4 regions of the Sutcliffiella sp. NPDC057660 genome follow, and region 1 is predicted to be linked to each of the others. Evidence: riboswitches for the same ligand, from Rfam matches in the RefSeq annotation. Region 1 holds a riboswitch; each other region holds the start of a gene.

Region 1 (8,143 bases):
GAATTTCGGCTACCTCTTTTTTGTTTTTGTTTGCCCATTGGTTGGATTTCTCCAATTCTTCCAAAATGATTTTCACAAGCTCCGGATTGTTTTCCAAAATCTCTTCAGAACCGAAATAGAAGGTTCTATTCTCCGTTAACCCTTCTCCATTCACAATTGTTCTTGTATCAAACAAACTTTCAACAATGGATAGATAAGGATCCCATGTTCCCAGGACATCGATCTTATCGGATGAAAAAGCGGCTGATCCTTCAGCGGCGTCCGCATAGTAGACAACATCTACATCACTTTCCGACAATCCCTCTTTCTCCAGTGCCTTCAGCAAAAGATAATGCATGTTCCCGCCTTTTGTCACGCCTACTTTTTTACCTTTCAAATCTGTAACACTCTCAAGTCCTGAATCCTTCTTCGCTACAAGGGCGACCCCTTTAGGATAGGGCGTTTCGGAAGCTGCATATTGAATCGGCTTTCCACCTGCTTGGGAAAAGACACTATTCGCATCTGAAGCATGGCCGAAATCTATATGCCCTGCATGCAATGCTTCCAGCAAGGCTGTTCCGATGGTAAAGACCTTCCATTCTACTTCATAGCCCTCTTCCTTCAGTCTGTCATCCAGATTCCCCCTTGCTTTAAGAATGTTCAGCGTGTTGCCTTTTTGATAGCCGATGATCACCTTTTTCCCTGCACCAGATGCATCCCCTCCCGTACTGTCCGAGGAACCACACGCTGCTGCTACCAATAAGCTTGCAATCGCAATTATTGCTAATAAAATTCTCTTCATCTCTACACTCCTTCTCCCTTATCCAAAATTCTTTCAAGAATCATGTTCTCGTAATCTGTAAACCTCGCATCCTTTACACGGGGACGCTGCAAATCAATTTTCACATCCAAGGAGATCCCTCCATCTTCTATCAGGACGACCCGGTCAGCGAGAATGATCGCTTCACTGACATCATGTGTCACCAATATCGAGGTGAAGCGCTGCTGCTTCCAAAGCTGTTCAATCAGTGATTGCATTTCAATTCTTGTTAAGGCATCCAGTGCACCCAGCGGTTCATCAAATAGAATCAGATCCGGATCTCCTGCCAAAGCCCGTGCAAGTGATACCCTCTGCTTCTGTCCGCCGGATAAAACCCCTGGCCACTCGCTGCTTTTTTCAAGCAGGCCAACATTGCCCAAAGCCTGCTCCGCTTTGGTGCGATCGGAATTTCCTACCCTGACGTTGGTCAGCACGTCTTTCCATGGGAGCAACCTCGCATCCTGGAACATCATTCTTGTTGTTTCCTGCACTCCTTTTACCTCTTTGCTGTTGAAGGTGATGACTCCCCCTGTTATGCTCTCCAATCCCGCTATCGTTCGAAGGAGGGTGCTCTTCCCACAGCCGCTCTTACCCACAATGGCTACAAACTCTCCTGCTTTCACATGGAAATCGATATTCTGCAGCACTTTCAACGAACCAAAGCTTTTGTCCAGATTTTTAATATTGATCTCTACTCCTGCCACTATAACGCTCTCCTTTTCAACTTTCTTGTCGAACGTTTCTTGCTTTTGAAGAAATTGGGATGCCATTGCAGCCACCTTCGTTCAAGTATGGTCGCGATGTAGTCTGACAGCTTCCCTAACAACGCATATAAAATGATACTCAATATCACAATGTCCATCTGCACAAATTCCCTTGCCGAGGTTGCCATATAGCCGATTCCGGAATCAGAACCGATCGTCTCCGCCACAATCAGCGACATCCACATGATCCCCAGGGCATATCTCACTCCAACCAGTATCGAAGGCAATGCTCCTGGTAGAATGATGTTCGTGAACAGCTGCAATGGCTTAAGACGGTAGATGCGTCCCATTTCAAGCAGTCCCTTATCCACGTTTTTGATTCCATGGAAGGTATTCAAATAAATGGGAAAAGCGACACCAAGGGCTACCAGGAATATTTTGGCCTCCTCCCCGATCCCATACCAGATGATGACCAATGGGATCAAAGCCAAGTGGGGAATGGTACGGATCATTTGGATGGAAGTATCGAACAGTCTTTCAAAAATCAAGAAGGTTCCATTCACCAGACCAAGTACAAACCCAATCGAGCCTCCTATCAAAAACCCTATCAATGCCCTTCCTGTACTCACCGCTATGTAATCGAAAAGATCACCTGACCTGGTGAGCCTGATTGCTCCTTCTACCACACTTAATGGGGTTGGCAAAAAGTTCTTGGCGATATAACCTGCCTGCCCGAGCACCTGCCACACTCCGATAAAGATGATTGGGACCAGCCAGGGGAGAACATGATTCACAAATCTATTATTCTTTCCTTTCCACATTTGAATTCCTCCTGTTATTCACCATAAGCAAGCAATACTTCATCGATGTGCCTGATAGCTGCACCTGCTAACAGGGCGGATGCAATACTGCTTGTTTCCTTGATTTCCTCTTCGCTGATGGACCAATTTACTGCCTGCTCCCTGAACAACGAGATACTGTAGCGGTTATTCAAGGCGTAGCTGATGGATAACCCTATTAAGATCTTCGTTTTTCTATCCAGGTGAAAACAATCCTCGGTTATTGGATATGTAAAGAACTCTTCTGCACTTTTGGAAGAAAACACTCGAATGTTCTCTTCATCGTCGAGTAAAGGATTTGCCTGTATCGATGCCGATAGTACCGCAGCCTCCACCAGTTCTTCTACACAGGCTCCTGCCTCTTTGGCTTTTTTTGTGTGATAATCCACACAATAGCTGCATTTTGTTACATGAGTTACTGCTACCGCAATGATTTCCTTGGTCTTTGAATCAAGTGAACCTTCAGACCATACTTCATCTGCAAAATTGCGGTATTTTCTGAATGGTTTCGGCGCTTTTTTCAGAGCCTCTCCTAGATTCCTGCGAACCTCTTGATATGTTGACAAATTGTTTTCCCCCTCCATTTTTTCGAGCATCAAAATATAATTAAACTTATATGTTTGGTTGGTTTAAGATATGCACTATTCCCCCCAATAAAAAAACCCCCTTCCAATAAATAAGAAGAGGGTTTATCAAAAAAATCCCCTTCTCATCTTCCAGAGCATGCTCTGTTGGAATTAGCACCATTCAATCATTCGATTGCGGTTGCTGAGGTTTCGCAGGGCCAGACCCTCCACCTCTCTTAATAAGAAGTAAATCATAATTTAATTTAATTCGTAGTTAACAGGTAAGTTTAATTGTTTATTAGCTTAACAGGTATTTATTTACTTCACAAGAACTTTTTCAATTTTTATAACTATTTATCATTTCAGTACGAAACCTCCTTCCACTCTCTGCGTACTAACTACTAGTAGAAGGAAAACTATTTAAGGGGGAATTTTACATGAAAGAAAAAGGCTGTATCAAATGCGGATCCACCAACGCAGGAACAAAAGAAATCGCCACAACCGGAACAGGGCTTTCCAAAATGTTCGATATCCAGCATAACCGCTTCATCGTCGTATTCTGCAAGAACTGCGGCTACTCGGAATTCTATAATAAGGACACTTCCACAGCTTCGAATGTGTTGGATTTCTTTTTTGGTGGGTGAGTTTCTTTAAAGAGGGCGTCCCAAACAATGGAGACGCCCTCCTCTTAGATTGCTTCAGCTTTTATGATGAACCGCTGCTGCGTGACATCAAAATAACCCTTTGACTCGATGCTGCGGTGGATGCTATAAAGCTGTTCCTTATATTTAACAACCTCAAAGTCCGGTAGCTGCCAAGGAATGGCCTTCAAATAATAAACCAATGACCCCACGTCATAAAAACGCTGGATAGGCGATTCCTCTTTGAATAAAGTTATACGAAAACCATTCTCCTCAAGCTCTCTTTTAGCGAAGTCCAGCTGCCAGTGGAGATACTCGTCGTTCAACGGTATCCCGAGCGCTTCATTGATTTCGGCACAATCCGCCCCTCCGACCTGCTGCGTCAGAAAAATCCCTCTGTCCGAGATGACCCTTCTTACCTCGGGTGCAGAATAGGCTTCATGTTTGTTGATGATGAGGTCGAACTGACCTTTTGCAAAAGGGAGGAGATTGTCCTCCTCTATCTCGACCACGGTTACTCCCAATGGGCCTAGCCGCTTTGTGGCGATGGGAAAATTGGGTTTGTAACCTTCCGTTGCGAACACGGATTGTGGAAACGGCTGGAGTTTGGCAAGAAGCTCTCCGCCCCCTGTTCCCATATCGAGCAAGCTTGTCGCTTCTGTGATCAGCTTTTTCGCCATGCTGCCGTAAGACCAGGATAGTAGGCTTGCAGCCATGCGTCCTGTATCCGTCACATAAGAAAAATCCCAACCCGAAAAATCCTGTTCGGCCTCTTTTAAATAGTGGATGAATGATTTGTCATTTAACATGCGATTACCTCCAATTTTATTATGCTTTGTGTAGGATTGCCCGCCGGAGGTCCGCGAGAACGGTCTTATATATCATGCTCCAATAGATTCATATTCTGCAGTCCTTTCTTTTTTCTCCTAATCCTATCAAAACTTTCGAATGTTTTCTGCCGCTTACTGTACCTATTCTGTAAATATTACCATATTTCGATGTTTTAGCTATCTGGAAATTTGACGATATTAATAGTATTGAAAAAGTTCTACATTTTACTTTTTCAACATATACAGGTACTATCCGGAAATTCGAACAAGCACTTTTTAATGGGGGAAAAACAATGAGATCACAATATATCAAATCCTTGGAAAGCTAGCGGGGCACAAGCATCCTCGTGATGGTTAGCGGTATTTATGAAGATGTCCTGGAGCCGCTGGCTAGGCATCTCGAGGCTATGGATGAATCGGAACGGCTATCTCTATTTTTGCGAACTGGCGGCGGGGATACTACCACGGCATTTAATATAGTGAATCTGATCAAGCAGTATTTCAAAGAGTTTGAGATTATCATCCCGAATGTAGCCCATAGTGCAGGAACACTACTGTCACTTGGTGCAAGCCAACTGCTCATGACCAAACAGGCATCTTTAAGCCCGTTTGATCCATCTGTCCGGAATGAACGTATTAACGATGGCATGAATATTAGCTGGCGCGATATGAACTATTTTAAGTCCATTGCTCATGAAAATTCGAACATGTCCACTAATGATCAAACACAGTCGTTACATGCGCTTATTGAAAGTCAGGTCCACCCCTTACTGATCGGACATGCGGAAAGAACCGTCTCACAGATAAGGACGTATGCCCCTCACCTGCTTGGCACCCGCAGCAGCCGTCCACCGGAAGAAATCATCCATCATTTCCTGGAATCCAATACCCATCATAACTTTCGATTCTATAGGGATGAGGTAAAACGCATAGGACTTAACGTTATCCATCCCACCAAAGCGGAAGAAAATCTGATCTTATCTATTTTTGAGGACATTTCTAAGGAACTCGATCTGAATAACCATGAAAATAAACGAGGAAAGGTGAAGGCGCTTATTCAATCGAATGAATACGGAAAGACAGTCTGTATCAACACCAAGGAATATGAGGGTTGGATAGATGAAAATGAGAGGTTTACGAAGGCGAAACTATTATCCTGATGAAAAGAAAGGCATGTCAGCTTGGGAGACATGCCTTTCTTTATTTTCACAAATTTTTTTCAATGACAGCCATCAACTTATGTGGCCCTACACCTTTATTCGATGGAATAACCAATATGTTACCTGTAGCCGGATAGTAACCAGAGGCAAAGCTTACACCGGGGTCATATCCCATAACATGATACTTATATATGCTATCGTTTCGTTTGTCGATCCAGATACCGTACCCATAATATCTATCTGCCCCCACCTCTACATGCGGGGTCAAAAGCCGGCTTGTGATTTCTTCATTCAATAATTTCCGTCCCATTAAGGCTGTCCAAAACTTCCCCATATCTGGTGCTGTTACATAAGCACCGCCATCCGCTCCACCTTTGATAGGTACTGAATAGATATTGCTTCTCCAGGTTCCATCTTCGTTGTCTATATAGCCTGTCGCAGTGTCGGCAGGTAATTGATCGAAGGAGAAATATCCTGAGCCCTTCATTTCACAAGGAAGAAATACATTCTCCTCGACATAATGCGTAAAGCTTTCACCGGTGACGCGTTCAACCACCATGCCCAATAAAACAAATCCGGCATTATTGTAATGGAATCTCTCACCAGGCGGAAACATCATTTTACCCTGCTGGAACATTGGCAAAAAATCTTCCAATTGCTTTATTTGATACATGGGCCTGCTTTTCCACAGATCCTCATAATCCTCCATTACCTCTTCGTCAAAATAATCCGGTATTCCTGAGGTATGGGTTAACAGGTGATGAACGGTCACACTCTTATCAAATTCAGGAAAATCGTACTCTAGAACATCACTGATTTTCGTCTCGAAACCCAGCTTCCCTTCCTGTACCAGCCGTCCGATTGCAATGGCGGTAAAAAGCTTGCAGCCCGAAGCAATCCCGAACCTGGTTTCCACCTTATTTGGCAATCTATCAGACCGATTGGAATATCCGTAGGCAGAACTATATACATCTCCATTTTTGTCCTGCATCCATACTACACCAGAAAAATCAATTTCCCTGGCTTTTTCCTCTATCACACTATTTATCTTCATTTACTCACACATCCTATTGTTTGTTCCAATGGCTAATGCAACTACTAATTGGTTAGGGACTCACTAACAATATTACCATATTATTCTTCTTTCTCTTCTGGCAACATACTAAATATTGCGAATCATTTCCGCAACAGTTCATCCCATTACCTGATACAATAGAAAATATAGAATATCAAAGGGGGAACTCTCTATGAAAATACTTGTTGTTGGTGCAGGGGCAGTCGGCGGCTACTTTGGCGGCAGGCTGTTGGAAAAAGGCGAAGACGTGACGTTTTTGGTAAGGGAGAAGCGGAAAAAACAGCTGGAGGCGACCGGCCTGGTTGTCAAAAGTGTACATGGGGATGCAGTGTTGCAGCCTTCTCTCCTTACAAGCGGTCAACAGGTGGAAGCCTATGACGTCATTTTATTATCCATGAAGGCTTATCACTTGGAGGCAGCAGTGGAGGATTTCAAACCGTATGTCGGTCCTGGGACGATGATCGTTCCGTTGTTGAACGGCATATCACATGTGGAAAAGCTCGTTACCGCTTTTGATGAAAAGAATGTCCTCGGCGGCTTGTGCTTTGTGGAATCGACGCTGGATGCAGAGGGCAGCATCGTGCAGACGAGTGGCATCCATGATCTGGTATTCGGCGAGCGCACGGGAGAACAGACCGAACGTGTGATGAAGCTTGCTGAAGTGTTTGGTGGTACGAAGAGCAATTTTGTCCTATCTGAAAATATCAACCGGGATATGTGGCATAAGTATCTGTTTATCGCCACTTTGGCAGGTGTGACGACTCTGTTCCGCTCCCCGATAGGGCCAATCAGGGAAGATTCTCTGGGCGCTGCTACGGTAAAAGATACCTTGCATGAAGTGGCGGCCGTGATGCGCAGTGTCAATGCCCCGATTGCGGAAAATATCGTGGACCTGAACTGGGACAAGCTCCACAGCATCGAAGCTGGCATGAAATCCTCCATGCAGCGTGACATGGAAAAAGGATTACCGGTTGAAGCGGACCACTTTTTCGGTTATCTGCTTGGGCTTGCGGCAGACAAAGAGATTTCCGTACCGACTTTGGAGAAAATCTACGCCAATTTGCGTATTTATGAAGGACAATAGCGTGAAAAGGGTGCTTCCTGGCGGACAGGGGCACCCTTCTTTTAATTATAAGCAGGTAATAAAGGGGTTTGACTTTGGTTGAAATTACGAATCGATCCAAAACGATGGTTAATCGATCCAAAATCATGCATAATCAATCCACTTCATGCAGTAATCTGTCCAAAACCCACCTTAATCTGTCCACTTTTTGCTTTAATCTGTCATCTATACAATAACTGGAAAAAAACAAGTTACCCAAAACCGTATTCCGACCAAAAAAAGCGACCTCCCACACAAAAAGCGCGGGAGGTCGCCATCATTCTTTTAGTAAGCCTTCGCCCAATACACCATATGCTTCGCTTTCGAACCACAGCACACGCACTCATCCGCCAAGCTCTCCTGCTCAAACGGCATGCAGCGCGAGGTTGCACTTGTTTCTTCCTTGATCTTGTCCTCGCAGCTCTGC
Region 2 (8,143 bases), on a different contig from region 1:
AAGAACGCGATTACCCCTACTAATAACAATCCAAATTTTTTCATCTGTGTTTCCTCCTTTCATGTCTCTATCTTATCTGCTTTCAAGGATTGCTATAACGAGCCTGAGCTATATTTTGAGATAAGACTTGAGGCTTATCGGGGCTACGACCGTTGAAAAGATATGCGTTTTGAAAAGATATGCGTTTTGATAGGAAGTTAGCTTACATAGTCTTTTTGGCACTTGAACTTTTCAATGGAAATTGGTAGAATTTTCAGAAAGTAACTTGTCTCACTTTTTTTAAATAATGATTAGGAGGCGTTGTAATGGAAAAGCTGGTTCATTTAATTCCGTACAAAGTTGACAATCAATTGTTTGAGGCGCAGCAAATTCCCGAAGGAGTGGACATGATACAAGCTCCCTCTCTCTGGAATAGAGGCTTTAAAGGAAAAGGTACTGTCATAGCAGTCATTGATACCGGATGCGATACCTCCCATCCGGATTTGGAAGGGAGAATCATTGCAGGTCGGAATTTTACCGATGATGATAATGGCGACCCCGAAAAGATTACCGACTATAACGGACATGGCACACATGTTGCCGGTACCATCGCTGCCATTAATGCCGAATCCGGTGTGATCGGCGTTTCTCCAGAAGCCAAACTGCTGATTTTAAAAGCACTTGCTGGAGAAGAAGGCTCTGGCTCCTATGAATGGGTGACAAGCGCAATTGAATATGCAATTACACAGAAAGTGGATATCATCACCATGTCACTTGGTGGCCCGATAGACGTTCCTGAGCTTCATGATGCAATCAAGACCGCAGTGGAAAATCAAATCCTGGTTGTGTGTGCCGCAGGGAATGAGGGGGATGGAAAGCATTCTACCGAGGAATTCTCTTATCCGGCAGGCTATAACGAAGTAATTTCGGTTGGGGCAGTGAGTCTTCAACGTAAATCGTCCTATTTCACCAATTCCAATAATGAAGTGGACGTTGTAGCACCAGGAGAAAAGATAATCTCCACGATTCCCGGAGGCAGATACGCTGTTTTCAGTGGTACATCCATGTCCGCACCACACGTTGCTGGGGCACTCTCCCTGGTCAAACATTTGTCAGAAAGCGAGTTTGAGCGAAAGCTTACCGAGCCGGAATTGTATGCACAGCTTGTGAAGCGTACCATTCCATTAGGATACCCTAAGAGTCTCGAAGGGAAATGGGCTGATTTATCTAACTGCCCCTGAATTGCTGGCTGAGTATTTGAAGCAAATAAATATTGAAGAATCGATCGGTGTATAGACTAAGAAAAGGTCAAAACGGAAATCCCAAAGGAGATTAACACTCCTTTGGGATTTTGTTCTTTGATTCTTTTTCATCAACGGTTTGTTCTTTAGTGATTTCCAATGCAAGAATGACCGCCCCGATTGCTTGAATCCAGCTCCCCGTAGTAATCACCGCATCAGTGTTTTCACTTTCCCCTGTCCTTATTTCTTCTGCACCACCGATTGCCTGAAGGGAATTCCCTATAACCTGAAGTATGTTCCCGATGATGGCCATTGCATCAGCATCAGTCGCCTCCCATTCTTCTCCTAGTGCCGTCGCTGCACCGAGAGCCTGAAACAGATTCCCAGTGATAAATAATTTTCCCCTGATGATTTTTTCTTCAGGCAAGACCAGGCCTGAAATAACCGTGATATTCCCGACGGCTTGAATTCCATTGCCAATCCTTCCATATGAGAAACCTTCCTGCCCATCGGCTTCCAATGCATTTCCTGTAGCTTGAAGCACATTCCCAACAATGTCTAAGCCATCACTCTCCTCTTCCCCCCTTACAAGGAATCTTGTACTGCTTATAGCGGAAAGGACTGTTCCAATAGCCTGTATCCATGAACCAGCAAGTATTTTCTTTTCATCATTCATGATTTATCCGCCATTCTCTTCAAATTAAAGCTTACTTTATTACCATATAAGGTCTCATCATTTCATAATCCTCGTGTTCTAGCATATGGCAATGCCATACATATAGTCCTGTAAAAGGGCCAAATTTCATGATGATTTTGGTAACTTCCCCCGGATTAGCCCTGACTGTATCTTTCCTGCCGCATTCCTGCGGTTCTGGCGGAAAGGGGTCTCCCCTATACTCAATCACCCGCTCCCGATTAAACCGCTCCACATCATATTCCCTGCGGCCCAGGATTTGAAAGTCCACCAGATGGATATGAATGGGATGGGTATCCTCGGTGGTATTGACCAAATACCAGATTTCTGTGCTCCCTAGAACTGGTTTTTCAGATATGGGGGCATCCCAGTCCTTGTTGTCCAAAAGCATCATTTCACGACCAAATCGGTCCATGGTATGATCCAATGTCAAAAAACGTTTTTTTGTCGCATCATGTGTCCGTAGTCTTGAGAGGTTTTCCATGTAAGCTGGAATGACGGAGGTGTCTATATGTCGAAGTGGCAGTTCTACGAAGAATTTCATTACTTCTACAATTTCATTTCCCTTGTCCCCCTTAGGGAATGGAGCAGGTGCATCATTGGTCATGATGATACTTTCTCCTTCGAGATTAGTAAAATCAATGATTAAATCTGCTCTTTCTGCTGGTGCAAGTGTGATGGATCTGATGCCTATCGGTCGATCCATCAGACCTCTATCCGTTCCGATCTGATACATGAGCTGTCCTGAGTCCAGTTTTATTCGATAAAAGCGGCTGTTGGAAGCATTGACTACTCGGAAACGATATTTGCGAGGTTCTACTACCAAGTAAGGCCATACTTTCCCATTGACCAGAATCGTATTGCCAAAAAACTCCGGTACTACAGATGTTTTCAATCCTGATACCGGTTCATCCGGTTGTGTCGGATAGTAGAGAGAACCATCCGGTCGAAAGGATCTATCCTGGATGATAAGAGGGAAATCATAGGCGGATGAGGGAAGTTTCAGGGAACGCTCGAAATCACTTCGTACTATATACATCCCAGCGAGTCCTGCATATATATTGAGGCGGGTAATACCAAGTGCGTGATCATGGTACCAGAGCGTACAGGAATTCATGTAATTATCGTACCGGTAGATTTTTTGTGTAAATGTGGGGCCAACCTGTTCAAAATTTGCACTGAACCATGAGTCGGGGTACCCGTCACTATCAGGTTCCACAACTGCACCATGTACATGAACGACTGTTCGGACTTCCGGAACATCTTTATGGGCACCATGAACCGTAAAGTCCACTGGCAGCAAATGCCTTTTTGGCAGAGCATTCATCCATTTGATGAATACCTTCTCCCCACAGTCGACTTCTATGGTCGGTCCAGGGAATATTCCTTCATATCCCCACACCGTTGTCGAGGGGAGATCGCGGTGAAGGGATTGCTTTGTTTCCTTCATTGTTACCTCGTAATAGGTGTAAGTGTTGTCTTTTTTTACTGGTTCTAATTTTGGAGGAATAGGGAGTGCATCTACAAATTTTGTAAGTGAGGATACAATTGTGGTTTCAGACATTTTTGATTCCCCCTTATATAGGCTCTCCCCAAAGAATATTCGGCTGTCTTGCATATTAACCCTATTTTTACAGTTCCCGTCTCCTCATTAATCCTCCTACTTGCTTTTAACCCACTGGATCGATCCCATGTCATCATGGGGATGCATGTAATGGTCGTATTTTTTATATTCCTGCTCCAAGTCTGATAAGGACAGTTCATACAGGTGCTGATCCTCCTTTTTGAATACACGGAAATAGAGGAGCTTACTGATTAATTCCGACCGCCGATTTTCAACCGCATTTTTCAAAATTTCTCCCATTTTCATCACTCCTTAAAATTTTGGTTACGTTTAGCACCGCTGTTGATTTCCGCACTAGGCTGCGCTTTCCGCGGGGCTTGCGAGAGCCTCCTCGGCTTCGCCTGTGGGGTCTCCCCTAAACGCTACCTCCCGCAGGAGTCTTCGCCTATTGCTCCAATCAACAGCTAGTCAACTATAGAAAATACAAAAAACCTCTTCCAGTCTGAGACAAGAAGAGGTTGGTTTTTTTAAGAAATAAGACCTCAACTTATCTGCCAAGCATCACTGCTTGCTGGAATTAGCACAGTATTCTTTTTATAGAATCTGTTGCTGAAGCTTCATAGGGCCATTCCCTCCACTTCTCTGGATAAGTTACGCTATTAAGTTATGACTGGAAAGAGTAATTTGTTATGATAATCATAAACCCGACGATTCCGATTTGTCAACTGTGGATTGAAGAGTTATTGTCGTGCCTCATGGACCTTCAGCATTTTTCCTTTTATCGTGGTGTGCTTCATCGCTTTCAGTACAATCGGACCCTTTCCATTCAAAATATCAACATAGGAGACATTTTCCTGAATGGTGATGATGCCTATATCCCCTGCAGCCACTCCTGGTATTTTGGATAGGGTGCCGACGAAGTCGACCGCTCTTATTTTCTTTTTCTTTCCACCATTGAAATAGAGCTTCATAATATCCTTGTTCAATTTCGCACTCTTTGCTTCTTTAATAGTTGGACGTGTATTTATTTTTATTTCAAATTCAGATGTTGCCCGAAAAACCATTTCTTTAGTTGGAGCTTCTCTTTTCGCTATCTTAAATCCAATATACGATTCGATTTCTGCGAGGAATTTTTCTTCATATGGAGTAACGAATGTAATGGCTTTTCCCGAATTTCCTGCACGAGCCGTCCTGCCTGTTCGATGGACATAGCTCTCTTTCTCCATCGGCAGGTCGTAATTGATCACAAGAGAAACATTTGCGATATCAATCCCTCTTGCCGCAACGTCCGTCGCCACCAGATAGCGGAATTTTCCTAGTTTGAACTCATTCATAACAGCGAAACGATCCTCTTGCACCAGACCGCCATGCAGCTTGTCGCAAGGATAGCCCGCGCGTTCTAGTTGACGATATACATCATCCACCTGGATCTGAGTTCTACAAAAAACGATACAGCTATCCGGGTTCTCCAGTGTTGTAACAGCCTTCAACAGTGAAAACTTTTCATTCTCTTGAACTTCAATAACTGCATGCTCAATTTTATCTGTTGTGATTCCTGTACCTTTTATTTCAATATGAGTTGGCGTTTTCATATATTTATGAGAAAGCTGCTCGACATCCTCTGGTAATGTCGCGGAGAATAGCATCGTCACCCTATCGATGGGCAACTTTTGGATAATGGCTTCCACCTGATCAATAAAACCCATATTTAACATTTCATCTGCTTCATCTATAACAAGATACTTTAAACGCTCCACGTCAAACGTCCCTTTTTCCATATGATCGAGCACCCTGCCAGGTGTCCCCACGACCACATGAGACTTTTGCTTCAACTCCAGCTTCTGCCTATCAAATGGCTGCTTGCCATAGATCGCGGTGGCTTTAACCCGCTTGAACCTACCGATATTCGTTATATCCTCTTTGACCTGGGCCGCAAGCTCGCGGGTTGGAGTCAGAACGAGTGCCTGGGGTTTATTCTCCTCCCACTCTACTAGTTCACAAAGCGGTATGCCAAATGCTGCTGTTTTGCCGCTGCCTGTCTGTGATTTCACGACGAGATCCTTCTTTTCCATTGCATTCGGAAGAACTTTTGCTTGGACTTCCGTAGGAACTGTATATTTTAATTTTTCAAGAGCGCTAACTATCTCTTCACTTAATTGGAAGTCTCTAAAACTATTTTTCATGCTGTACCCTCATTTTTTCTTCTATTTACACCTGATTCATTATACTTCATTATCGTTTGTAAAAAAAATAGACCCATTTGAGTCTATTCACTTCAGGTTAATCTTCCTGTAAGAAGGAGACCTTTAATTCAACTACCTCGGATCTGCTGCCAATTCGTATCGGCGGTCCCCAAAAACCGAACCCCGAGGAAACGATAGCATGTAAGCTGTTTTTCTTCAGGTAGCCCCAATCCAGTTCGAACATCCTTTTGGTAATGAGGTGATTGGGCATCATTTGCCCTCTGTGGGTATGACCAGATAAAATTATATCAATACCACTTTCTTCTGCTTCCTTTAGCTGGGTCGGCTGATGATCCATGGCGATGATGGGAAGATTATGGTCCAGGTTCTCTACCAATTCCTTGATAGACCGTCTTCTTGAATCCGTCTTATCTTTCCTGCCCACTAAATAAAAGCTGTCCTCGACTTTAATTACTTCATCCATGAGAATGCGGATATCAAGCTTATTCATTTCCTCTAAAAAAGCCGGAATCTCTCTTCCGTAATACTCGTGGTTGCCCAGTACACCGTACATCCCCATTGGAGCATGCATGTTCTTCAGGATTTCCCCCATTTGCTTCCGTACAAATTGCTTTGGATCGTCATCGATTATATCCCCAGGAAGCAGGATTAAATCCGGATTCATACTTTTCACGATTTTTACAAGACGACTCACATGAGCCCTTCCGGATAGCTTTCCGAAATGCATATCAGATGCTACAGCGATTTTCAGTTCTTTATGGTTTATCACATTTTTGGGTATGGAGATCTCGTAGCTTCGAATTACCGGACTGTATGCGTTGAACGTCCCTAGTGCCATGAGCAGCATAAAGATGATCAAAGTAACATTTCCGGTCCAGATGATTGCAGCTTCTTCTGATAATGGACTCCACTTCAGCAGAAATACAGTTAAATTGGCTACAGGGAACAGAAGTAGACCGTATTGCACCACCGCAAACCAATAGGAGCCGAGGATGGAGAGGAAACTAAGGACCTTCATCAGCCTTCCGAGTATATAGGAATACGCGACTATTGCTACAATGAGGCTATATAGGATGGGGTGTTCCCAATTCAAGGCGGTGCTTGCCCAGATCCACACATTCCAGCCAAGATAGTAAACGAATATATTGTACAACGAAAAAAATGCAAGAATTGATAGAACAGGACGAAGCTTCAACACGACAACCCCTTTGATGATTATATCTGCATTCATTATAAGACATTGCAACGGAAACTTATAACAAACAGCATCAAAAAACTGACCCCTGAGATAAGGGGTCAGTTTACTAGAGTGGATTTTTTCAGATAAGAGTCCAAAATTATATTTCCAAACGGGATAAATGCTGCAATTACTGCACCCGCTATCCATTTAAAGGACCATCTGACTTTATACGTTACATAGGCAATGACGAAAAGATAGGTGATGAAAAGGAAACCATGGATTGCCCCGACTACACTTACCACCTCCGGAATATCCAGGCCATATTTTATTGGCATGGCAATAAACATCAGGAGTAGAAGCGAGCCCCCTTCAATAAATCCCATTACTCGAAATCGATCAATTGGCGTCTTTTTCATAGAATATAAACCACCTTAATATTTGCTAGTTGTTTTCTGTATTATAATGGATTTCCGGGCCGCATAGCGGATAGAAAGTTGACAATCCTGTGAAGTGGAAATCTGTGAAAGAGCACCTTTTATCTACTTTTCGATTTCCTGCAATAGATCAGGTAGCCCAACTGGATCAATAGTGTCAGAACAAGTGCAGATGGAAAGATGACAATGAAGGATGCTACTGCAGCCAGATCTCCCCAGGTCGGGTCTGATAGGTGGATATAAATAGAATAGAGAACAGACAGAAAGAAACTGATGAGTACGCCATAAAACATGATTTTATACTTTTTCATGCTAGCTCCCCCTTGTGCACCAAATATTTCAATGCTCAAAACACCACTTTTGGTAAGTACATTATTTAGTTAGGCTAAATAACCCTAAAGCAAAAAAACAGTGCCATTTTTAACACCGCACTGTTTCTTACTATTCTTTATTCGCAACTTCCTTTAGTGTCTGTATACCTGCTTCCAAATAGTCCATGAATTTCTTTTCCACCTCTGACTCCAATATTCCGGGCATGCATTCCTGGATTTTCTTGAAGTTATAGATGATCAATTCCGTCTTTAACCCTCTGCTGACCAAAACACTGTTCAGCCATGTAGCGTATTCAGTAAAGGTGTTGGTATCATTCAGTTTATAAGCGGTATTCAAATATAGGAAATGATAGAAGTTGTCTTCAATTGTTCTTTCTTTCCCCTTTTCACCAAACTTTTCTTTCAGAGAGGGGAAGTCCTTGTACATCGTTGCGACTACTTTCTCAACTATGGGCGTTACATCTATCTCTCCAATATCGGCTTTTATTTTTTGTACGGTAGGAGATAATATCAGT
Region 3 (8,143 bases), on a different contig from region 1:
ATCATGGAATGTCCTGCAAACTCATTTTTAGGGTCTGAGCCGGATCGGTTGCAGGCAATCACATAGCATTGGTTTTCAATCGCTCTTGCAATCAATAAAGTCCTCCAATGCGCGACTCTTGCCAATGGCCACTCCGCAACAACGAAGATGGCTTTGGCATTTTTCGTGGTATGCGCGCGGATCCACTCCGGAAACCTGATGTCGTAACAGATGAAGCCTGCGCAGTTTTCCCCATCAAGATTAAACATTCCATCTGTTTTTCCTGGCTGAAGGAAATGGTGTTCATCCATTAGGCGAAACAGATGCAATTTGCTGTATTCACCTGCAACCTCCCCGTCTTTATTAATTGTAAGCATCGTGTTGTAGATCCCTCGGTTGGTCTTTTTAGCAATGGACCCCCCGACAATATGGGCATTCTGTTCCTTTGCGAGCGATTTCAGGAATTTGGTCGTTACAAATCCTCCCGAGTCTGCAATTCTATCAAGTCTGCCCAGATCATAGCCTGTGGACCAGAGCTCGGGTAGAACGATAATGTCCGGATTATCTTTTCCTGCTTCTTTTACAAGCTCACACACTTTCTCTATATTGGCTTCGGGGTTTCCGAAGGCGATATCAAACTGAATGCATGCAATTTTCCATTTCATGTGGTGGCCCCCCTTATTGAGAAAAAATTGTTTTTTATTTTTTTAAAAATTTCTTTACAAGTTGTTTTTAACATTATATGATTTGTGACTAGGATTTCAAGAATTTTTTAAGTAGGTGAGCAAAATGAAACTTTTCCAAAAATCTGAACTATTAGATCAGCTGCCGACTCAATTTTTTGCCTCCCTGGTGCAAAAGGTGGGAAGGGTGGTTGCCGAGGGGCATGATGTCATCAATCTTGGACAAGGTAACCCAGATCAGCCGACGCCTGAACATATTGTACGTTCTTTGCAACAAGCTGTAGATAACCCCATCCATCATAAATATTCACCATTCAGGGGCAACGACTTTTTTAAAGAGGCGATAGTCGAATTTTATAAAAGAGAATACAACGTAACGCTCGACCCGAAAACGGAAGTGGCGGTACTATTTGGCGGCAAAGCAGGTCTTGTTGAAATTCCGCAATGCTTGTTGAATGAAGGAGATACTGTGCTTGTACCAGATCCCGGCTATCCCGATTACTGGTCAGGGGTTGCCCTTGCAAAAGCACAAATGGAATATATGCCGTTAAAAGAAGTATATCATTTTTTACCAAATTATGAAGATATAGATGAAAGTGTTTTGGATAAAGCGAAGCTGATGTTTTTGAACTATCCCAATAATCCCACTGGTGCAGTTGCCACATCAAAATTTTTCGAGGAGACGGTAGACCTGGCGGATAAGCATGATATTTGTGTTGTACATGATTTCGCATATGGAGCCATCGGATTTGAAGGGAAAAGACCGCTAAGCTTTCTGCAGACTCCGGGTGCGAAAGAAGTGGGAATTGAGATTTATACACTATCCAAGACATATAACATGGCAGGCTGGCGTGTTGGATTTGCTGTCGGCAACCCCAGTGTCATAGAGGCAATCAATCTACTGCAGGACCATATGTATGTGAGCATCTTTGGTGCGGTACAGGAAGCTGCGACGACAGCCCTGCTGGAATCGCAGAAATGTGTGGAAGAGCTGGTGGACCTTTATGCAAAAAGAAGGGATATCCTCATTAAAGGGCTGCAGGAAATAGGATGGGAAGTTACTGCGCCGCAAGGCTCTTTTTTTGCCTGGTTAAAGGTTCCCGAAGGATTCACATCCTCTGAATTTGCCGATAAACTGCTAGATGAGGCTCATGTGGTCGTGGCGCCGGGAATAGGATTCGGATCCCATGGTGAAGGCTATGTGCGTGTAGGTCTGCTGACAAGTACTGAACGTCTGAAGGATGCGGTGCAAAGGATTCAAAAACTGCATATTTTCTGAATACTTTGTTGACAACTAGCCGGAAGGATGTCATAATTCCTGTTAGATTTCTTTTATTTTAACCTTAAAAATATTATATATATTGCGTTTTCTTATCAAGAGCAGGTGGAGGGACTAGCCCGATGACACCCGGCAACCGACTTATGTACATAAGCACGGTGCTAAATCTTGCAGCTTTAATGCTGGGAGATAAGAGGATGTTAGGATGCCTAACCTCTTCTTATCGAAGAGGTTTTTTAGTGCTTACATATCATACCATTTCACGTGATTGAAAGGATGACAGATATGAGTGAAATTATTGCCACATACCTAGTACATGACAGAAAAGGGAACTTGGAAAAAAAAGCTGAGGGTATTGCCCTTGGTTTGACAGTGGGTTCTTGGACAGATTTGCCGCTTTTGGATCAGGAACAGCTGAAAAAACATAAGGGCAGGGTGGTTCATGTCCAGGAACTTGAACCAAGCGAGAGGGTGAACAGCTATATCGGAAGCACCGTCACCAGAGGGATAATCCAAATCGGTTACCCGAGCTTAAACTTCAGCAATGATCTACCTGCAATATTGACAACTGTGTTCGGGAAGCTCTCCTTGGACGGTGAAATCAAGCTGTTAGATTTGGAGTTTTCGAGTGAACTGAAAAGCCTATTCCCCGGACCAAAGTTCGGTGTGGAGGGAATCAGGGAACTGACGGGGATAACCGATCGTCCGTATGTCATGAGCATTTTTAAAGGTGTAATTGGCAGGGACCTCGCATTCCTTGGAAATCAACTTCGGGAACAGGCACTTGGAGGAGTCGATTTTATCAAGGATGATGAAATCCTTTTTGAGAATCCGCTCACGCCATTTGAAAAGAGAATTGCAGTCGGCAAGAAAGTTTTGGAGGAAGTTTACGAAAAGACAGGGCATCGTGCCCGCTATGCTGTCAATCTTACAGGCCGAACGTTTGAATTGAGGGAAAAAGCGAAGCGGGCAGTGGAGCTAGGTGCAGACATTTTACTATTCAATGTTTTTGCTTATGGATTGGACGTGTTACAGTGTCTTGCTGAGGATAAAAATATCCAGATACCGATCATGGCACACCCTGCAGTAAGTGGGGCAAGTACTCCATCAGAGTTTTATGGGATTTCCAACGAACTTCTTCTTGGAAAACTAGTTAGGTACGCTGGAGCCGACTTTTCCTTGTTTCCTTCCCCCTATGGCAGTGTCGCATTGCCAAAGAAGGAAGCACTGGGAATCAGAAACAGCTTAACAAAGGTCGAAGATGGAATGAAAGCTGCCCTGCCTGTACCATCAGCTGGAATCCATCCAGGCCTTGTACCGCAGCTTTATCAGGATTTTGGATTGGATTCTGTCATCAATGCAGGTGGAGGAATCCATGGACACGCTTTGGGCGCCATTGGCGGTGGTTCGGCTTTCAGACAGGCGGTTAATGGAGTGTTGGCTGGAAAAACCTTGAGCGAACAGGCTGAAACGAACCCGGAACTGAAACTCGCAATTGAACAATGGGGCAGTTTGGAGGTTGCAAAATGAGTGCAGGTCAGCCAATGATATTTTGTGATTTTGATGGAACGGTAACAGACAGTGACAACATCATTGCCATTATGAAGAAATATGCCCCACTTGAGTGGAATGAATTAAAGGATAAAGTTCTTTCGCAGGAGATATCCATCCGGGAAGGAGTGGGGAAAATGTTTTCCCTGCTTCCCTCAAACCAAAGGGAAGAAATCAGCACGTACATTTTAGAACATGCCGCGATCAGAAGAGGATTTCATGAGTTTGTGGAATACACGAGGAACCAGCAGATTCCACTTTATATTGTGTCAGGAGGAATAGACTTTTTTGTGGAGCCTCTGCTGAGTGGAATTGTGCCCCGGGGCCAAATCTACTGCAATGAGTCTGATTTTTCAGGAGAGAGCATCAGGATTCACTGGCCGCATTCTTGTGATGAGGAATGCCAAAACGAATGCGGGTGCTGCAAACCATCAGTCATTCGTAAACTTGCAGATAAGGACACTTATAAAATAGTGATTGGTGATTCCATTACAGATCTGCAAGCGGCGAAAATGGCGGATAAAGTAATAGCCAGGGATTTTCTGATTGAAAAATGCAATGAGCAATCCATTAACTATGAAGCATTTGAAGACTTCTTCGATGTGATAAAGATACTGAAGAAGCAGGAGGTGTCATCATGAGTATTCAGATAGCAAGGTGGAATGAGCTTGCAGATGTGAAGGAGGAGCTGGCTGGCCGCGATTGGTTTTTTGGAACAAGTGGAAATCTTTCGATCAAAGTAACAGATCATCCTTTGACTTTTTTTGTATCAGCAAGTGGTAAGGATAAGCGGAAAAGAACACCGGAAGATTTTCTGCTAGTAAACTATGCTGGGGAAGCGGTGGAAGAGACCATTCTGTTGCCTTCCGCCGAGACACTGCTTCATGTGGAAGTGTACGGCAAGTCAAATGCCGGTTGCTCCCTTCACGTCCATACGGTCGACAATAATGTCATTTCGCAATTATATGCAGAGCAGAAGGAGATAGTCTTTACAGGCCAGGAAATTATAAAAGCCTTGGGGATTTGGGAAGAGGATGCCTCTGTCAGCATTCCAATTATTAAAAACCATGCTGATATTCCAAAACTTGCGAGGGAGTTTTCAAAGCACATTCATGGAGACAGTGGTGCTGTGCTGATCCAAAATCACGGAATTACGGTCTGGGGAAAAACGGCATTTGAAGCGAAAAAACACCTGGAAGCATGGGAATTCCTGTTTTCCTATCACTTAAAGCTTTTAAGCGTGAAAAACAGTATTAGAGCAAGCTTGCAGGTCCATTAAAAATAAACCTTGAGGAGGAAAAAAGAATGGCTGAAATCAGAATTCATCAAACAAACGAAAGAATCAAAGTACAAGAAAAAGTGGAATCCTTTTTGACTGAAAATGAAGTAATTTATGAAAAGTGGGATACCTCCAAGCTGCCTGATTATCTTCAGGAGAATTTTGCACTGACAGAAGAAAATAAAGAGGAAATCCTAGCTGCCTATCAGAGTGAAATTGCGGACATTTCGGCAAGACGTGGATACAGAGCACAGGATGTCATCTCCTTATCCGATACCACTCCTAACCTGGAACAGCTTTTGCAGAATTTCAATAAAGAGCATCATCACACCGATGATGAGGTCCGCTATATTGTGAGCGGCCATGGGATTTTTGTCATTCAAGGCAAGGACGGCAGCTTTTTCGACGTGGAACTGGAGCCTGGAGATCTGATAAGTGTACCACCAAATGTCCGTCATTATTTTACCCTCATGGAGGACAGAAAGGTCGTAGCCATACGGATTTTCGTTACGACTGAAGGATGGGTTCCAATTTATGAGAGCCAGACAGAACAGATAAATAACTAAGTAACGAGAGGCATTTGAGTGATATGATTTTCACTCAAATGTCTTTTTTTATGAGTAATCCCCCCTTAAAGAGGGAATATAATGGAAGGTGATGAACTGATGCAAATAGGAGGCTATTTTATGGAGCATATAGTGATAATTGGTGGAATAGCGGGTGGCATGAGTGCGGCTTCCAAGCTTAGAAGACTAAAGGAAGATGTAAAAATAACCGTCTTTGAAAAGGATGAACATATTTCATATGGTGCCTGCGGTCTACCCTACTACATATCTGGAGTGACAGCGTCGCACGAAGACCTATTGGCGAGGACTGTAGAGGATTTCGAGAAACGGAATATCCAGGTACATATTCAGCATGAAGTCAAAAAAGTGGTGCCAGAGCGAAGAGTAGTGCTTGTCCAAAATCTCCAATCCGGCGAAATGATGGAAGTGAACTATAATAAACTACTGATAGCTACCGGATCAAAACCAATTGTTCCTCCATTTGTACCAAAGGATGCAGAGAATGTCTTTACTTTAAAGACCCTTAAAGATGGAATGGACATGAGAAAATACTTTCAAGAAAGAAAAGATGTGAAGAGGGTTGGGATAATCGGTGGTGGGTATATAGGGATGGAACTGGTCGAAACGATGATGGAATTACAAAAGGAAGTAACGGTCATCGAATTGCAGCCACATATCCTTCCTAACTATGATCAGGATATGGCTGAAATCTTGGAGGATTGCCTAAAAGACAGGGTGAAAATCCTGACTGGCGAAGAAGTCAAGGAGCTTCACGTTGTGGAAGGGAAGGTTACCAGCGTAAGCACGGATAAAGGGAAGTATGATGTGGATGCAGTTATCGTGAACATCGGGAATAAACCTAACACGGAGTTTGTCAAAGGTATTGGACTGAATATGCTAGATAATGGTGCCATCATTGTTGACAAACAGCAGCAAACCAGCATTCCTGCCATCTATGCTGCCGGGGACTGCGCGACAAGTAACCATCTTCTTTTGCAAAAGCCTGTTAATATTGCTTTAGGTACTACAGCCAATAAACATGGAAGAGTCGCAGCGGATAACATGGCTGGAATCCCGAATTCCTTTCAGGGAATACTTGGCACGAACGTAGTGAAAATTATGGATTGGACAGCTGCGATGACTGGATTGACGGAAAAATCTGCTAGACAGGAGAATGTAAACTTTAAAACAGTAAAAGTTGAAACAAATAGCCATGCTTCCTATTATCCTAATGCGTTGCCTTTTCACATTAAACTTGTCTATGAAAAAGAGTCAAAGAAACTGCTTGGCGCACAAATACTTGGTCAGGATGAAAGTGCGGCAAAACGGATAGATATCTATGCAACAGCCATTACATGCGGATTGACGACAGAACAGATTGGTATGCTGGACTTAAGTTACGCACCACCCTATGCAACAGTTTGGGATGCGGTTCAGATTGCAGCAAATGCGGCAAAATAAGAGGAAAATTAATAAGAATTAAAAGTTTTAATATTATGAATTTTCTTTACCTTTTTATGCGAATATGCTAATGTAAAAGTAGTTTTATCTACATAAATAGATGTGTTTTGGAGGAGTGAGGGAATGAAAGTACGTTATAATTTTGTGCCTAAGCAAGATGTACAGTATTGTGAGCCGAACTATACGGTGAAGGACGCGTATGAGAAAATTAAAGAGACAGGTTACCGCTGCATTCCCATCCTGGAGGATAATGGGAGAAGCTTTGTAGGGCTAGTCTATAAAGTGCACTTACTGGATTACCTATACGAGGGGAAAGGATCTGAAAACGATTCTGTGGAGTCCCTTATCCAAAATAAAGATGCATTCATTTTTGAGGAGGACTCCTTTTTCCAAGCGTTTTTCACAATTAAACGACTGCCATTCATTGCTGTACTGAACGAGGGTAATGAATTTCTCGGGATTCTGACTCATGCAAACGTCATGGATGTACTTGCTGATTCATTTGGAATGAAAACTGGGGGTTACACCTTGACCATCGCCACAATTGAACATAAAGGGGCAATAAAGGATCTTGTTACCATGCTGAAGGACATCAACATTGACGGCATGCTTACGCTTGATAACGGGGAGAAATATTTAAGACGGATCATCGTGAACCTCCCTGCCGAGCTACCTGAGGATAAACTGAATAAGATTGTGAAAAAGCTGGAAGAGAAAGAGTTCAGGGTGACACATGTCGATCAGATTGATGTTATGAAGTAATACAGCCGTAAAACGAGCATCTTCCCATAGGGAAAAGATGCTCGTTTTTTATTGTGGAGTGGTAATCAACTCTTTTTCTATGAGGATAGTCGATAAAGTGACAGGCTCAGCTTTTTTCTTGAGTGCAGGAATATATTGTTTCAGAACACTGGCTGTCTTTTCACCTGCAATGCCCACATGACCGATGGCAATGATACTATCATCTACTTCTGTTTTTCTGATGAGCTGGTTAGTCTGCTTTACGATATGGTTGGTTGTGTAAACCTCATCAAAAAACAATTCATTTTCCAAATAGGGTACAGAAAGTTCTGTGGCAATTTTTGAAACGACACTTTTTCTTGAGGTTTTACTGTCCAGATAGTAGAGGTGCCTTTCTTTGCAGATACCAAGGATAATCCGCATCACACGCTCATCTGAAGTGGCTTTTGATCCCATATGGTTATTGATTCCAACGGCGAAAGGAACGGCATCAATTGCCGCATTTACTCGCTTTGCAATTTCTTTATTGGAGAGGTCCGTTGTGATGGCTCCGGGACCCAGCCAGCTCCTCTTCCCTTTAACGGGTTCCATTGGAAGATGTAAT
Region 4 (8,143 bases), on a different contig from region 1:
AGGGAGTTATAATTGTGGACAATTTTGTGGCTTGCAGCAGGGTGGTCTTCGGGGCCAGGCCCACCTATTTTTACGATACTCTGGTATTCTTTATTTTGGAAAAAACCGTCAGGAACCGCACAGCGTATATAGCCATTCGTGGCCAAAAACTGATAGCAGACCTTGGCGGCATCCACCCCTTCTTCATATGTTAGGTGCTCCCATATGTGTTCCGCTAAAATGGCGGAAAGGGAGTTCTCGGGAAACTTATTTCTCCAAGTGGATTCATCCAATAGATTAAGTTCCTGTTCCTGGGTATGTAGCCACCCTGGATTATTATGATACCCGCCAGCTCCCACGACAACTTTCATACTTCCACCACTCCTAAAATACATCTCTATCAATACATCTATATATTCAACAAAAACAGCTTCAATCCTCCCGATTGATATTTATGGGCCCTTATGATCCTCTTTTGAAGGATAAGGATATAGGATTAGTGCCTTTATCCTTTTATGATGTAATCATGTATACTAGGGAGAATAGAAGTTGGATTGAAAGGAGTTACTCCCTATGAAATATATGAAATCGCAAATGAAACAATTGATCAAGGACAACGACCACCTACAGCAGCGCCTAAGAGACCTGATGGACCAGCACGGTCTGGAAAAAAACTTCGCCCTAAAAGCGTTGTACCATTCCGAGGTTGCAGAAGGCGGAAGGTATCAATTGGATTATCAGGCGCTTGATCCTAAAGACTGAACAGTGTTAGAGCAAAAAAAAAACAGAGCAAATCCTATAATAGGGTTTGCTCTGTTTCTTTATTGAAAATGATGGAGCAGAAAGGGAAGTGGGTTTACAGTTGTTGGATTTTATGCACTTGTCAGACTTGATTCAAACAAATCAATGATTTCCAAAAATCTTTCAGCTTCTCTAAAAGTATGATCAGCTAATAATGGATGTATGTTACTCTTTATTCGGCATGCTTCTATTAGCTCTCTTGCAGTTTTCTTAAAATCCCTTAAAGAAACAACGGATACTCTATTTTGATCTAAGAACTGATCCAGTAATGGTTTTGTTTCTGATTGTGGTCGCATTGAATCCAAATCAATCGCTTGAAAAAGAAGCTGATCAAAATCTGACTAAACTCTCTGGCCTGGTCAACTAATTTTCTTTCAGAAGGATCTAAAAGATGTCCGATAAACTTAGCATGATCTGCCATGATTCTTAGGAAGAATACATTTTCTTCAATAACTGCATCGAGTGTTGGGGCCATTTTCCCTTCATTCAGTTCTTTTAATCGATTAGCAAAGTAAGCAGCTTCTCTGCTAATATGGTCAACTAATAAAGGGAAGTTGTTTGTACGGATTTGGCAATTTAAAGTTAACCCTAATACCTTCCGTTTGTAGCTCCATATTGCAACTACCGCTTGATATACCTCGGTATTGAACGCTTTTACTTGACGGAGGTCCGAATTAACCGTGAATTTAGACAGCTTTTCTTCTATTCTTTCAAACAAAGCAATAAATTGTTGGGCTTCATCGATTAGTTGCTTTTGTTCATAAGTAAATCCCAAGCTTAAAAATAAAGCGTGCTCTTTCATTATCCTAGTCCAAAATCTAATTTCGTCCAATGACCTGGCAACAATAGGATCGCTCATTGTCATTCCTCCCTTATATGCACTTCCTTTCTAATCATATTTTTGAATGGTTATCCATATTCTCCGTAAAAATGCATGAAGCAAAGTTGATCTTAGTTCGATAATAATTTATTGCAAAGCGATAAACGTGATGCTAAAATCAAATTATTATTAAGTAGGTGAGGTGCATTCTATGAAACGGGAAACAATCTTTTTAAAGTTCGCTGTGGTTCTGATGGGACTTCCTATTATTGCTTTGTGTATTTTTGTGTTACCTGAGATAGCTAGTTTTTTTGCAGAATTAAATCCAACGCTGGATTTTTTGCAATATCCCTTTTTAATCGGGCTGTATATTACAGCAATTGTCTTTTTCGCTGCATTGTACCAGACTTTAAAGCTTTTAAGCTATATTGACAAAAACGAGGCGTTCTCGGAAGTCTCGGTCAGTGCTTTAAAGAATATCAAATACTGCGCCATTACCATCGGTTCCTTTTATGTGGTATTTATGCCCCTTATCTATCTTATGGCAGAGGTTGACGATGCCCCGGGGATGATACTGATCGGAATGGTCATCATCTTTGGTTGCATGGTCATTGCAGTCTTTTCCGCTGTTCTTCAAAAGCTATTGAAAAATGCGATCGACATAAAATCTGAAAATGATTTAACGGTCTGAGGTGAAAACATGGCGATTATAATCAATATTGATGTAATGTTGGCGAAAAGGAAAATGAGCGTAACCGAACTTTCGGAAAGAGTCGGAATCACAATGGCCAACCTTTCCATACTAAAAAACGGGAAGGCAAAAGCTGTTCGGCTATCAACCTTAGAGGCGATTTGCAAGGCATTGGATTGCCAGCCTGGAGATGTATTAGAATACAGAAGTGACGAAGAATGAGTGGGGACAGTGGACCTGTCCCCATTATTTCATCTTGTAATACGTAATACCGAGTGCCAGAGCCAGTACGCCGCCTTTGACGATGTCCATGGCGTAGTAGGGGACGGACATCATGACGAGGCCGTTTTGGAGGACGCCGATGAGTACGGCTCCGATGAAGGTTCCGAAGGCGTTGGGTTTGCCTGCGCCTAATACGGAGAAGCCGATGAAGGCTGCGGCAACGGAATCCATGAGATAGGGTGCGCCTGCATTGATTTCAGCTGTCATGATCCTTGATGCCAGGACGATTCCGCCAATGGAGGCAAAAAGGGCTGACATCAGGTAGGCTACCGTTTTGTATTTGTTCACGGGAATCCCTGAGAGCTTGGCGGCTTCCGCATTCCCGCCGATCACATACATGTACCTGCCGTGCTTCGTGTATGTTAAAAAGACATGTACGAAGAGTACAACGATGCCCATGATAAGAATAATCCAGGGAACTTGGCCAATTTTACTGAAAAGCGGGCTGATCAGTCCTTCGGAGAAGTTCCCATCAGGCATGATCATGTTTTGAGAGATTGCCGCGCCTCTCGTATATGTAAGGGCAATTCCTTGAATGATGAACATCATTGCAAGCGTGAGGAGCATATCCGGAATCTTCACTTTCACGATCAGCAGGGAATTCAATAGCCCAACAATCAAAGAAGCCGCGATGGCTGCCATGATTGCAATGAAAGTATTCTGTGAAAACCATACAAACATGGAGATCACGATTGCGTTTGACAGGGAGGCGACAGAGCCGACCGATAAATCGAAACCATTCACAGCGAGTGAAACGGTAATGCCAATGGCAATCATCGTTACGATTGAAATGGATCGAAGAATGCTGATGATGTTGTTGCCTTGGATAAATGACGGATTTGCCATGGTAAAGACGGCAATCAACACGAAAATGGTCAGGATGGTGCCATATTTATATAAAAATTGAAACAAAGAGTTCGAACTGAGTGATGTGGTACCCTGCATGTTACTTTCCTCCTGCTGAGTAATATAGGATTTCTTCTTCATTGGTCTCTGATGTGTTAAGCTCCCGTGAAACCTCGCCATCATACAAGACATACACACGGCTGGTGATCCCCATTATCTCGGATGTTTCCGAGGATGCGTAAAGAACCGCTTTTCCGCGCCTTGCCAGATCGGCAATCAATTCGTATATATCCTTTTTTGCCCCAACATCGACTCCCTTGGTCGGTTCATCGAAAATATAGACATCAGCGTCAGTGATCAGCCACTTTCCGATCGCTATTTTCTGTTGATTTCCGCCGGAAAGATGCTGGGCAATGGCATCTGGGGAGGGGGTTTTGATTCCCAGACTCGTAATGAGTTCGGTGGCTATTTTCTTTTCCTTTTTCCGATCTAAAAAGCTGAAAAAAGAAGTGAATGTGTTCAAGGAAGCAGCCGTTAGGTTCGTCGTAACCGTTTCAGCCACAAGGATCCCTTCTTTTCTTCTTTCTTCCGGAACGAGTGCTATTCCCTTTTTCACCGCTTCATGAGGGCTTTTGAGTTGAACCTTTTTCCCTTTGATGAAAATGTCACCGGATGTAATGTCCGATAGACCGAACAGCGTCTTGCAGAGCTCTGTTTTGCCCGCTCCAACGAGCCCAGCGATACCTATGATTTCGCCCTCTGAGACTTTGATGGAAAGGTTATTCAGTTTAGTAGAATCAGAGAGATTGCTCACTTCCAGCACGGTCTGCCCAACCATGGATGGTTGTTCCGGGAATTGTTCCTCCAGCTTCTTGCCAAGCATCTGTTCCACCACGCTATTTTGAGTAGTAGCCGAGGTCACTTCCTTGGACACAAGCTTTCCATTTCGCATTACGGTGATCTCTTCGCAGAGTTCGAAAATTTCAGGCAGCCGATGAGAAATAAAGATGATGCCAACGTTTTGATTCTTTAAGTCTTCTATAATACGGAAAAGCTCCTTCGTCTCCGTCTGGCTTAATGGGGCTGTAGGTTCATCCAGAACCAAGAAGCGGCAATCCGTCGCGATGGACTTTGCGATCAGCACCATTTGTTTTTCCGCGAGAGTCAGTTCTCTGACAAGCCTTCTGGTGGATAGCCTGATGTTCAGCTTTTCCAGCACAAGGGATGCTTCCGTATGCAGCCCTCTCCAATCGATGAACTGCCTATTCTCACGGACTGTTTTTCCAAGCATGATATTTTCCCCGACCGTCAAATAGGAGACTAGTGCGGTATCCACTTCCTGATAGACCGTCTGGATGCCAAAGTCCTGTGCATCCTTTGGCGTGCGGATGGGAAGGAGATTTCCGTCAAGCGCAATTTGGCCGGTATAGTGACTGTAGGCTCCGGAGAGAACCTTCATCAGTGTGGACTTTCCTGCACCATTGGCTCCGATCAAGGCATGTACCTTACCGGTTTCCGCTGTGAAATCGACCTGACTTAATGCTTTCACTCCCGGGAATTCGATGGAGATGTTAGTCATTTGAAGTACCTGGGTGGGCATGTTGAGTCCTCCTTTCATAAAAGTAGTAAGTGAATAACGGTAGTTGTTAGAATGATTGGTAATTGTGTTAGAATGTTTGACGAAGTTGTTAGAATGGTGGCTAACTGTGTTAGAATGATTGGATTTTCTGTTAGAATGATGAAAAAAACTGTTAGAATGACCCGATTTTCCTTGTTGATATTGCTACCGTTAAGTTTGAATTCCAGCAAACTTCCCAATTCTTCTACCAAACACCAAGCTTTTTCTTGTAAACCCTTCTAATTTCCAAGAAAAGCTGCCCAAAAGTCAGATGATGACTTTACGGACAGCCCGTTCACTATGCTACTTCTGATAATGCTCCTTCAGTACCTTCATCCAGTCCTCTTCAAATGCGGAGGAGGTTCCCCAGCCTTCAATGATATCTGCGAGATTCACCATATTGACGGCTTGATCCGATTTGCGAAGCTCCTCTTGGGAAATGAGGGAGGCCTCAAGGTCATAGGTTTCCGGCGTTTCCTCGCCGGCCAGCTTCTTTGCAAGCAGTCGCAGGTTGACGGCACCAATCAGTTTCGGATCAACTGCCGCTGTGTATTTCCATGGGCTTTTTTCTGCCTGGATTTCCTGAAGATCGGCATTGGATACATCGATTCCATAGATCTTGATCTCGTCACGTCCTGCTTCCTGGATCGCGCGTGCCGCACCGATTGCGAAGGCATCCCATGTTGCGAAGATGGCGTCGATTTCACCTTTTTTATGCTTATTCAGCATTGCAGCTACGGCATTCTGGGTCTGAACGGATGTATCAGCAGCTGCCACACCGAATCGCTCCACTTCCTTGATGCCGGGATTGCCAGAAAGCGTGTCCTTATAGACTGCGTTCCGTCTTACCATTGGAGGAAAACCGTCCACCCAAAGGTAAACAATATTTGCTTCCCCATTAAAATCCTTCACCAACTGATCAAGTGCCAATTTCGCAAGTGCTTCATCGTCCTGAGAGGTCTGGGTCACTCCTGCTACAGTTCCGACATCCGGATTGGAGTCAAACGTTACGACGCTCTTGCCTGCTTCCACAAGCTTCTTTACTCCTTCTACAGTCGCGGCATCGTCCCCGTGGGAAAGGATGACCCCATCATAATCCTGAGTGACAGCCTGCTCGATTGCATCGTGGAACTTGGCGCTGTCCCCGTTTGCGGTGAATACATCCACTTCAAAACCGAGTGCTTCCCCTTCCTGCTTGGCACCTGCAAGGAATTGAGCGGTATGATCATCGCCGCCGATTTTGCGGATAACCTTGATCTTCGCACCTTCCCCATCTGCAAAGCGCTCCGGTACATTTTCAAAGGAAACCTTTTCCTTGGCTCCTGCAGTCTGTCCGGAATTCCCGGAGGAACATCCTGTTAAAAGTAGTGATAATGATAGTGTTGCGGCAAAAAATGATTTCACAATTGTTTTCTTCTTCATGTTCATGACTCCCCTTTAGGTTTTTCTATTTTTGGCCAGGGAGGAATTCTACAAAATAAAAAAACCTCCCTGAAAAGAGAGGTTTCACCGCAATATATATATCGGGATGCTCCTCTCTCATCTTTCAGAACACAGATATGTCCTGCAGGATTTAGCACCAATTCCATATGGAACGGTTGCCGGGCATCATAGGGCCAGTCCCTCCGCCACTCTCGATAAGAGAATACAACGTATATTCTATTAAAAAATTTCTAATTATCACTTTAATTGGTTGAAGCAATAATGTCAAGAATTTATTTTTCCGAAAATTTGGAGAAACCAAGGGAATTCAGCATTTAATCTGCAAAAAATAAACAAGAATTACTGGAACTGATCAGGGAAGAAGTTTAAAATCAATATAAATGAGTGGGGACAAGGGACCTGTCCCCGGAAAGGAATGGTGAACATGGACGCTGAATCCTTTTTCTCCAATAATATAAAAGCTGCACTGAAGAATAGTCCGCCTGGTGAGTGGATGCCAAATATTCCGGAGAACTGTATTCGGCTGAATTCCGGCTATCCTGCACCAGAGCTTATTCCTGATCAGGAGCTGAAGGCGGCGGTAGCGCGCCTCCTTAATGAGGAGCGGGATTTGCCTCTTCACTATCTAGGAAGTCCGCGTATCGATAAGCTGAAGGAGCAGATTCAAGATAGATTGGCGGAGCGTGGAATGCGTGTTTCCAAAGAGGAGCTATTGATCACTTCCGGTGCATGCCAGGCGATTGATTTGGTTGCCCGGATTCTCCTTGACGAGGAAGCTGTGGTTGCAATGGAAGCACCAACCTATATGGAGGCTTTGGAAATCTTCCAGAACTACACAGATCATTACATCTCCATTCCGGTTGATGAGCAGGGTCTTCAGACTGATCTACTCGAAAAAGAGCTGGCAGAAAGAAAACAGAGCGGCCTCGCTTTGCCGCGTTTCCTATACACTATCCCGACCTTTCAAAATCCTACTGGGACCACACTGACTTTAGAACGGAGAAAGCATCTGCTGGAGCTTGCATCCTCCTACAATTTCCTCATCATCGAGGACGATGCCTATGGGGAGCTTGCATTCAACGAAAGCCCCGCAACATTGAAGTCGATGGATAAAGAGGGACGGGTGCTTCATATCGGTTCCCTCTCCAAGGTCGTGGCACCTGGCATGCGGATCGGGTGGGTAGCAGCAGCGCATGATTTCATTACAGCTCAATGGTGGTTCAAAAAAGACCTCGATCATCCGTTTTCCCATAGCACGATGGCAGCTTTTCTGGAAAACACCGACTTCGAGAAGAGACTGGATATTTTGAAGGGCACTTATTCCGCAAAATGTGGGGCAATGCTCTCTGCCCTAAAGGAGAATATGCCAGAATCCGTTACATGGTATGTGCCTGAAGGAGGTTACTTTGCCTGGGTGAAGATCCCCGGAGCCGATACCGCGGAAATGCTGTCAGATGCCATGGCAGAAGGGGTGGCATACATCCCTGGAAAGCATTTTTTCCTTGATCAGGCAGAAGGAAAAGAGTACCTCCGTCTCTCATTCAGCTATGCTGGGGAAAAAGAGATAGCGGAAGGGATCAGGCGACTCGCCAAGGTAGTCAAGTAGATTGCAATAATAGAAAATGGACCGTCCGAAAAGTGGATTGCTGACTTTTCGGGCGTT

The links. Region 1 has a riboswitch for S-adenosylmethionine ahead of ACFVAD_RS21430 (carboxymuconolactone decarboxylase family protein). Riboswitches for the same ligand answer to the same signal wherever they lie in the genome.
Region 2: another riboswitch for S-adenosylmethionine. It lies ahead of ACFVAD_RS14615 (Fur-regulated basic protein FbpA); the one in region 1 lies ahead of ACFVAD_RS21430 (carboxymuconolactone decarboxylase family protein).
Region 3: another riboswitch for S-adenosylmethionine. It lies ahead of mtnW (2,3-diketo-5-methylthiopentyl-1-phosphate enolase); the one in region 1 lies ahead of ACFVAD_RS21430 (carboxymuconolactone decarboxylase family protein).
Region 4: another riboswitch for S-adenosylmethionine. It lies ahead of ACFVAD_RS08120 (sugar ABC transporter substrate-binding protein); the one in region 1 lies ahead of ACFVAD_RS21430 (carboxymuconolactone decarboxylase family protein).

The regions. Positions count from the first base shown of each region.
Region 1 covers NZ_JBHVHV010000022.1:59,325-67,467, reverse strand. Annotated here, with positions in the region: gene ACFVAD_RS21445 (aliphatic sulfonate ABC transporter substrate-binding protein) at 1-781, opposite strand, end outside; gene ACFVAD_RS21440 (ATP-binding cassette domain-containing protein) at 784-1,503, opposite strand; gene ACFVAD_RS21435 (ABC transporter permease subunit) at 1,503-2,324, opposite strand; gene ACFVAD_RS21430 (carboxymuconolactone decarboxylase family protein) at 2,339-2,908, opposite strand; SAM riboswitch class I at 3,049-3,154, opposite strand; gene ACFVAD_RS21425 (zinc ribbon domain-containing protein) at 3,346-3,552, shown strand; gene ACFVAD_RS21420 (class I SAM-dependent methyltransferase) at 3,597-4,358, opposite strand; gene ACFVAD_RS21415 (SDH family Clp fold serine proteinase) at 4,730-5,539, shown strand; gene ACFVAD_RS21410 (serine hydrolase domain-containing protein) at 5,586-6,593, opposite strand; gene ACFVAD_RS21405 (ketopantoate reductase family protein) at 6,787-7,698, shown strand; gene proS (proline--tRNA ligase) at 8,002-8,143, opposite strand, start outside.
Region 2 covers NZ_JBHVHV010000011.1:186,409-194,551, reverse strand. Annotated here, with positions in the region: gene ACFVAD_RS14635 (lmo0954 family membrane protein) at 1-44, opposite strand, end outside; partial or broken gene ACFVAD_RS14630 (S8 family peptidase) at 306-1,275, shown strand; gene ACFVAD_RS14625 (DUF6944 family repetitive protein) at 1,312-1,896, opposite strand; gene ACFVAD_RS14620 (multicopper oxidase family protein) at 1,928-3,478, opposite strand; gene ACFVAD_RS14615 (Fur-regulated basic protein FbpA) at 3,575-3,778, opposite strand; SAM riboswitch class I at 4,023-4,131, opposite strand; gene ACFVAD_RS14610 (DEAD/DEAH box helicase) at 4,219-5,661, opposite strand; gene ACFVAD_RS14605 (metallophosphoesterase) at 5,759-6,913, opposite strand; gene ACFVAD_RS14600 (DUF3817 domain-containing protein) at 6,979-7,278, opposite strand; gene ACFVAD_RS14595 (hypothetical protein) at 7,398-7,607, opposite strand; gene ACFVAD_RS14590 (hypothetical protein) at 7,738-8,143, opposite strand, start outside.
Region 3 covers NZ_JBHVHV010000003.1:39,120-47,262, forward strand. Annotated here, with positions in the region: gene ACFVAD_RS03425 (carbon-nitrogen family hydrolase) at 1-644, opposite strand, end outside; gene ACFVAD_RS03430 (pyridoxal phosphate-dependent aminotransferase) at 769-1,941, shown strand; SAM riboswitch class I at 2,031-2,137, shown strand; gene mtnW (2,3-diketo-5-methylthiopentyl-1-phosphate enolase) at 2,227-3,471, shown strand; gene ACFVAD_RS03440 (2-hydroxy-3-keto-5-methylthiopentenyl-1-phosphate phosphatase) at 3,468-4,133, shown strand; gene ACFVAD_RS03445 (methylthioribulose 1-phosphate dehydratase) at 4,130-4,771, shown strand; gene ACFVAD_RS03450 (1,2-dihydroxy-3-keto-5-methylthiopentene dioxygenase) at 4,798-5,337, shown strand; gene ACFVAD_RS03455 (CoA-disulfide reductase) at 5,458-6,798, shown strand; gene cbpA (cyclic di-AMP binding protein CbpA) at 6,922-7,560, shown strand; gene ACFVAD_RS03465 (divergent polysaccharide deacetylase family protein) at 7,609-8,143, opposite strand, start outside.
Region 4 covers NZ_JBHVHV010000006.1:126,615-134,757, reverse strand. Annotated here, with positions in the region: gene ACFVAD_RS08155 (class I SAM-dependent methyltransferase) at 1-350, opposite strand, end outside; gene ACFVAD_RS08150 (hypothetical protein) at 553-741, shown strand; partial or broken gene ACFVAD_RS08145 (DUF2935 domain-containing protein) at 852-1,639, opposite strand; gene ACFVAD_RS08140 (DUF2975 domain-containing protein) at 1,812-2,291, shown strand; gene ACFVAD_RS08135 (helix-turn-helix domain-containing protein) at 2,301-2,513, shown strand; gene ACFVAD_RS08130 (ABC transporter permease) at 2,538-3,518, opposite strand; gene ACFVAD_RS08125 (sugar ABC transporter ATP-binding protein) at 3,520-5,019, opposite strand; gene ACFVAD_RS08120 (sugar ABC transporter substrate-binding protein) at 5,341-6,459, opposite strand; SAM riboswitch class I at 6,574-6,681, opposite strand; gene ACFVAD_RS08115 (aminotransferase-like domain-containing protein) at 6,905-8,086, shown strand.